One region of the Halomonas salsilacus genome, then DNA from elsewhere that is predicted to be linked to it. Evidence: predicted binding sites of a transcription regulator. Region 1 holds the regulator's gene; each other region holds the start of a gene.

Evidence for each region. The regulator LexA, encoded in region 1, represses DNA repair genes until DNA is damaged. The targets are predictions, from matches to a motif close to TACTGTNTANNTANACAGTA.
Region 2: the regulator LexA is predicted to act here: its motif matches at 1,357-1,376, upstream of ACR80S_RS04725 (LexA family protein).
Region 3: the regulator LexA is predicted to act here: its motif matches at 1,298-1,317, upstream of recA (recombinase RecA).

Annotation. Positions count from the first base shown of each region.
Region 1 is NZ_JBPKAQ010000008.1:73,700-75,962, forward strand. It holds gene ACR80S_RS12465 (TetR/AcrR family transcriptional regulator) at 1-410, opposite strand, end outside; gene lexA (transcriptional repressor LexA) at 671-1,321, shown strand; gene dinB (DNA polymerase IV) at 1,362-2,263, shown strand, end outside.
Region 2 is NZ_JBPKAQ010000002.1:280,677-282,939, reverse strand. It holds gene ACR80S_RS04730 (acyl CoA:acetate/3-ketoacid CoA transferase) at 1-1,204, opposite strand, end outside; gene ACR80S_RS04725 (LexA family protein) at 1,393-1,851, shown strand; gene ACR80S_RS04720 (Y-family DNA polymerase) at 1,848-2,263, shown strand, end outside.
Region 3 is NZ_JBPKAQ010000001.1:118,664-120,926, forward strand. It holds gene mutS (DNA mismatch repair protein MutS) at 1-621, opposite strand, end outside; gene ACR80S_RS00540 (CinA family protein) at 728-1,240, shown strand; gene recA (recombinase RecA) at 1,346-2,263, shown strand, end outside.

The DNA.
Region 1 (2,263 bases):
AAGACGCTGCCGTATTCCTCCTGGATATACCGGCGTAGATGGCCCTGGGCCTGGCTGTAGGCGAGCCCTAGCAGGCGCATGAAGACCTTGAGGCTGTTGCGCTCCGCCGGCACCTCCAGCACGCTTCGCGCCATGGTCTCGAGCAGCGCCTCCAGGGGGATCACCTCGTCGCCGTAGTCCGCCTGGAGCTCGTCCAGGGCGCGGTGGAAGCGCTCGGTGAAGGGGTCGAGGTAGCGGGCGAACACCGCCTGGATCAGCGACTTCTTGGAGCCGAAGTGGTAGTTCACCGCGGCCAGGTTGACCCTGGCCTTGCTGGTGATGGTGCGCAGCGAGGTCTCGGCGAAGCCGCGTTCGGCGAACAGCACCTCGGCCGTATCGAGGATGCGGGTGACGGTGTCGGTCTGGGCCATCTGGTAAGTCCTGACGTGAGTCCCGATAAGAGTCGCGGTAATAAACAGCTGTTTCAAACGTGTCCGAATTGTAAACCAGCCACGTACTCTTGCTCAATGGCCGTGTAGGGAGTGTGTTTTAAACGGTGCTATCCCGTTACCCCCTAGGCTGTTCTTTCTGGAGCGAGCCATGGCATCCCGTATTACTGGATGGAACATCATGCTGTATACTTGATCACTAACGTAACCATCCAGTCGCCGCTTTCCGCCCCGGAGGTCGCATGACACGCCCCCTCACCCAGCGCCAGCAAAACGTCTATGACTTCATCGTCAAGACCATTCAGGAGCTTGGCTATCCGCCCACCCGGGCCGAGATTGCCCGGGCCCTGGGCTTCCGCTCGCCCAACGCCGCCGAGGAGCACCTGCGCGCCCTCGAGAAGAAGGGTGCCATCCGCATGATCGCCGGCACTTCCCGCGGCATCCGCCTGCCCGCCCAGGAGCAGGAGGCCCCCGCCGAGGGCGAGGCCCCGCTCCAGGGGCTGCCGATCATCGGCGAGGTGGCCGCGGGCAGCCCGATCCTTGCCGCCGAGCATATCGACCGCTATTGTCCGCTGCCCCCGGAGTACTTCACCCCCCGAGCCGACTACCTGCTCCGGGTGCGCGGCCTCTCCATGAAGGATGTCGGCATCCTGGAAGGCGACTTGCTCGCCGTGCACCGCACCGAACGGGTGCGCGACGGCCAGATCGTGGTGGCCCGCCTGGAGGACGAGGTGACGGTGAAGCGCTTCCAGCGCAGCGGCCACGTGGTGACCCTGAGCGCGGAGAACCCGGAGTTCGCCCCCATCGAGGTGGACCTGCGCCATCAGGCGCTGGAGATCGAGGGCATCGGCGTGGGGGTGATCCGCGGCGGCAGCGGCCAGGCGCTGGGCTAGGCGCTGAAAAGGCGCGCTGCCGATGGATGAGACAGCCGCGGTGAGAAAGATCCTCCACGCCGACTGCGACTGCTTCTTCGCCGCGGTGGAGATGCGCGATGACCCGGCGCTTGCCGAGGTGCCGCTGGCCATCGGCGGCAGCCCCGAGCGGCGCGGGGTGATCGCTACCTGCAACTATCCCGCCCGGGCCTTCGGCATCCATTCGGCGATGCCCACCGCCCGGGCGCTGCGCCTCTGCCCCCACCTCACCCTGCTGCCCGGCAGCTTCGATAAGTACCGCGAGGTGTCGCGCCAGATCCAGGCGATCTTCCATGAGCTCACCCCGCTGGTGGAGCCCCTCTCCCTGGACGAGGCCTTCCTCGATGTCGGCGAGGTGGAGCGCTTCTCCGGCAGCGCCACCTGGATGGCCCGCTGGCTGAAGCAGGAGTGCCTGGCGCGCACCGGCATCACCCTCTCCGTGGGGGTGGCGCCCAACAAGTTCCTGGCCAAGATCGCCAGCGACTGGGAGAAACCCGACGGCCTGACCGTCATCACCCCGGAGCGCATGGAGGCCTTCCTGCGTACGCTGCCGGTGAAGAAGCTCCACGGCGTGGGCCCCGCCACCGGGGCGCGCCTGGACGCCATGGGCATCACCACCTGCTCGGCGCTGCGCGAGGTGCCCCTGGAGCGCCTGCTGGAGGCCTTCGGCAAGTTCGGCAAGCGGCTGTTTGAGTTGGCCCGGGGCATCGATGAGCGCCCGGTGCGCCTGGAGCGGGAGCGCAAGTCGGTCAGCGTGGAGACCACCTTCGCCCATGACCTGCCGGATCTGGCCAGCTGCCGCGAGGCCCTGGCCCCGCTCTGCCAGCGGCTGGAGGAACGCCTGGCCCGCCACGGCCACCCGCCCCTGGCCGGCCTGGTGGTGAAGGTGCGCTTCGACGACTTCAGCCTGACCACCCTGGAGAG
Region 2 (2,263 bases), on a different contig from region 1:
GGCGGGTCCCGAAGCGCGAGACGTTGACGTTGCCGGCGGCGTCGGCCTGGGCCATGCCCAGGAAGGCGATGTCCAGGCCGCCGCCGTCGTAGAAGTCGAACTGGGCGGGCTGGTCGATGATGGCCTGGGTGTTGTGGGCGGCACCGAAGTCCAGCCCACCCGCGGGCAGGCCGCCGATCACCCCGGGTTCGGCGGTCAGCGTCACCAGTTCCAGCACCCGCTCTTCACTGGCCACCGCACCGATCCCCTCCGGCATGCCGATGCCCAGGTTCACCACGCTGTTGGGCGCCAGTTCGAAGGCGGCGCGCCGCGCGATGATCTTGCGCGCCGAGAGGGCCATGGGCCCCGGCGCGGCCATGGGTGCCCTGATCTCGCCGGAGTAGGCCGGGTTGTAGGGGGTGCGGAAGGTCTGCCAGTGGTGTTCGGGCTCGTCGCAGATCACCACGCAGTCGACCAGCACCCCGGGGATCCGCACCGCCTTGGGGTGCAGGGTGCCGGGCTCGGCCAGCCGCTCCACCTGTACGATCACCAGGCCCCCGGAGTTGTGCACTGCGGTGGCGATGGCCAGCGCCTCCAGCACCAGCGCCTCGCGCTCCATGGTCACGTTGCCCAGGGTATCGGCGGTCGTGCCGCGCAGCAGCGCCACCTGCAGCGGCAGCGCCGGGTAGAAGAGGTACTCCTCGTCGTCGATCGTCATCAGCCGCACCCGCTCCTCGGTGCTGATGGCGTTGATCCGTCCGCCTTCCAGGCGCGGGTCGACGAAGGTGCCGAGCCCCACCCGGGTCAGGGTGCCGGGTTTGCCGGCGGCGATGTCGCGGAACAGGTGGGAGATCACCCCTTGGGGCAGGTTCCACGCCTGGATGTGCCCCTCGATGGCCAGCGTCTGCAGCGCCGGTACCAGCCCCCAGTGGCCACCGATCACTTTGGCCACCAGCCCTTCATGGCCGAAATGATTCAGCCCGCGGGTCTTGCCGTCGCCCTGGCCGGCGGCATACATCAGGGTCAGGTCGCGGGGTCCGCCGCTCTCCAGGAAACGCGCCTCCAGGGCCACCGCCAGGTGCTCGGCGAAGCCGATGCCGACGAAGCCGCCGGTGGCCACGGCATCGCCATCGCGGATCAGCTCCACTGCCTCCCGGGCGGAGACCACCTTGCCCATGGGGGTGAAGGGACGGTCGGTAAGCAGCGGATGGGTGCGGCGTTCCATGGCGGGAGACCTCTCGGCGTGCGTTGTTATTGTCGTTGCTGTTGTGATGGTTATTGTCGTGTATGGCGCTCTCTGGCGCCCTGACGCTACGTTAGCACGCCGTTCCGTTGAGCGAGGGACGAGGCGGTTGCCAAGCGTTTCTCTCTGCCTGATACTGTATAGAACAACAGTATCTATCGGAGGTGCCCATGCCGCTCTCTCACCGAACGAGGGTCCGTGTCATCGGTCGGGCCGCCGGCGAGGGGGCCGGGCCGCCGCGCCCGCTCATGGGCTGTCGGGTGCGGGCCGGCTTTCCCAGCCCCGCCGACGATCACCTGGACGCCGAGATTGACCTGCACGCCCACGTGGTGAAGCGCCCGGCGGCCACCTACTTCGTGCGCGCCGAAGGCGATTCCATGCTCGGCGACGGCATCCACCACGGGGACCTGCTGGTGGTGGACCGCAGTCTGGAGCCGCTGCCCGGCCGGGTGATCGTCATCGCCCTGGAGGGGGAGCCCACCGTCAAGCGCCTGGAGCGGCGCGGCGCGGCGGTGTGGCTGGTGGCCAGTAACCCGCACTTCGCACCGATTCCCCTGGCCGGGCGCGAGTGCGAGGTGTGGGGCGTAGTCACCCATGTGGTGCATGACCTGCTGGGGCGCACACCATGATCGCCTTGGTTGACGGCAACAACTTCTACGTGAGCTGCGAGCGGGCCTTCGACCCTCGTCTGGCGGGGCGGCCGGTGGGGGTACTCTCCAACAACGACGGCTGTGTGGTGGCGCGCTCCCAGGAGCTCAAGGCGCTGGGCGTGGCCATGGGCGCGCCCCTGCACCTGCTGCCGCCCGCCGTGCGCCGCCAGGCGGTGCTGCTCTCCAGCAACTATGCCCTCTACGGCGACATGTCGCGACGGGTCAACCAGGTGCTGGCGGAGTTCTCGCCGGACGTGGAGCCCTACTCCATCGATGAGAGCTTCGTGGGCTTCGACGGCTTTCCCGACGAGGCGCTGGAGGCCCACTGCCGTAGGCTTCGCGAGACCGTGGGGCGATGGACCGGCATCCCGGTGGGGGTGGGGCTGGCGCC
Region 3 (2,263 bases), on a different contig from region 1:
GGCGCTCTCCAGATCGAACAGCCAGTCGCCCTGGCGGCGTAGGCCACGCCTGCCGTCCAGCGCCGGGGGCAGGGCCAGGCTCTCGGCCACCAGCAGCTCGGCGGGGTCGAGACGCTGCAACTCGGCCAGCATCTCGCCTTCGCCTTCTACCTCCAGCACGCTGAAGCGCCCGCTGGAGAGCTCCAGCCAGGCCAGGCCGACGCGCTCGCCGGCGGCGTGCACGGCCACCAGCAGGTTGTCGCGGCGGGCGTCGAGCAGCGCCTCGTCGTAGAGGGTGCCGGGGGTGACGATGCGTACCACGCGGCGATCCACCGGGCCCTTGCTGGTGGCCGGGTCGCCGATCTGCTCGCAGATTGCTACCGACTCGCCGGCGGCCACCAGGCGCGCCAGATAGCCCTCGGCACTGTGGTAGGGCACGCCGGCCATGGGGATCGGCTTGCCGGCGGACTGGCCGCGCTGGGTCAGGGTGATGTCGAGCAGCGCGGCGGCGCGTTTGGCGTCATCGAAGAAGAGCTCGTAGAAGTCGCCCATGCGGTAGAAGAGCAGCGCGCCGGGGTGCTCGCGCTTGATCTTCAGGTACTGGGTCATCATCGGCGTGTGGGGGGGGCTGGCCTGTGACATCGCGGATCCCTGTTGAGGCTCTGCACTCGCTGGCAAAAGCCAGTATTCTACCGTCCAGGCATCGGCTCCGTCAGGAGCGATTGCAGATGACTCAGGAGGCCACCCCATGTCCCGTTCCGCCGCCAGCCTTGCCAACCTCGACCTCATCACCCTGGCCGAGCGCCTGGGCCGGCTCTGCCGTGAACTGGGCGTGACGGTGACGACCGCGGAGTCGTGCACCGGCGGCGGGGTGGCCAGCGCCATCACCGCGGTGGCCGGCAGCTCAGACTGGTTCAAGACCGGCTATGTGACCTATTCCAATGCCGCCAAGGGTCGCCTGCTGGGCGTGCCCGAGGCACTGCTCGAGGCCCATGGGGCGGTGAGTCGTGAAGTTGTCGAAGCCATGGTGGCCGGCGCCTGCCGCGACAGCGGCGCCGACATCGGCGTGGCGATCAGCGGCGTGGCCGGCCCGGGCGGCGGCAGTGCCGAGAAGCCGGTGGGCACCGTGTGGCTCGCCTGGGGCGATGCCCAAGACGCCCGGGCCGAGTGCCACCGCTACCCCGGTGACCGCCGCGCCGTGCGTGAGCAGGCGGTGCGTGAGGCGCTGGTGGGCTTGGTCCGCTGTCTTGAGGCCCGCTAAGCCGTCCCGCATCCAGACGGATTTTGCGCTGGTCCTGCCCGCCCTTTTTCGCCATACTACTGTCCAGTCATACAGTATTCGACACCCCCGATCAGGAGATCCGACATGGCTCAGGATGACAACCGCTCCAAGGCATTGAACGCCGCGCTTTCCCAGATCGAGCGCCAGTTCGGCAAGGGCACCGTGATGCGCCTCGGCGACGCCCCTCGCGTGGTCATGCCCTCGGTCTCCACCGGCTCGCTGGGTCTCGACATCGCGCTCGGCATCGGTGGCCTACCGCTGGGTCGGGTGGTCGAGATATTCGGCCCGGAGTCCTCAGGCAAGACCACCCTGTCCCTGTCGGTGATTGCCCAGGCCCAGAAGCAGGGCAAGACCTGCGCCTTCATCGACGCCGAGCACGCCCTGGACCCGAGCTATGCCGAGAAGCTCGGCGTCAACCTGGATGACCTGCTGGTCTCCCAGCCCGATAACGGCGAGCAGGCCCTGGAGATCTGCGACATGCTGGTGCGTTCCGGTGGCGTCGACGTCATCGTCATCGACTCGGTGGCGGCGCTGACCCCGCGCGCCGAGATCGAGGGCGAGATGGGCGACTCCCACGTCGGCCTGCAGGCACGCCTGATGTCCCAGGCACTGCGCAAGATCACCGGCAATATCAAGAACGCCAACTGCATGGTGGTGTTCATCAACCAGATCCGTATGAAGATCGGCGTGATGTTCGGCAGCCCCGAGACCACCACCGGCGGCAACGCCCTGAAGTTCTATGCCAGCGTGCGCCTGGACATCCGCCGCACCGGCTCGGTGAAGCAGGGCGATGAGGTCACCGGCAACGAGACCCGCGTCAAAGTGGTCAAGAACAAGGTGGCCCCGCCGTTCCGTCAGGCCGAGTTCCAGATCCTCTACGGCAAGGGGATCTATCACGCCGGCGAAGTGATCGATCTGGGCGTGCAGTGCAAGCTGGTCGACAAGGCCGGCGCCTGGTACAGCTACCAAGGCAACAAGATCGGCCAGGGCAAGGCCAACGCC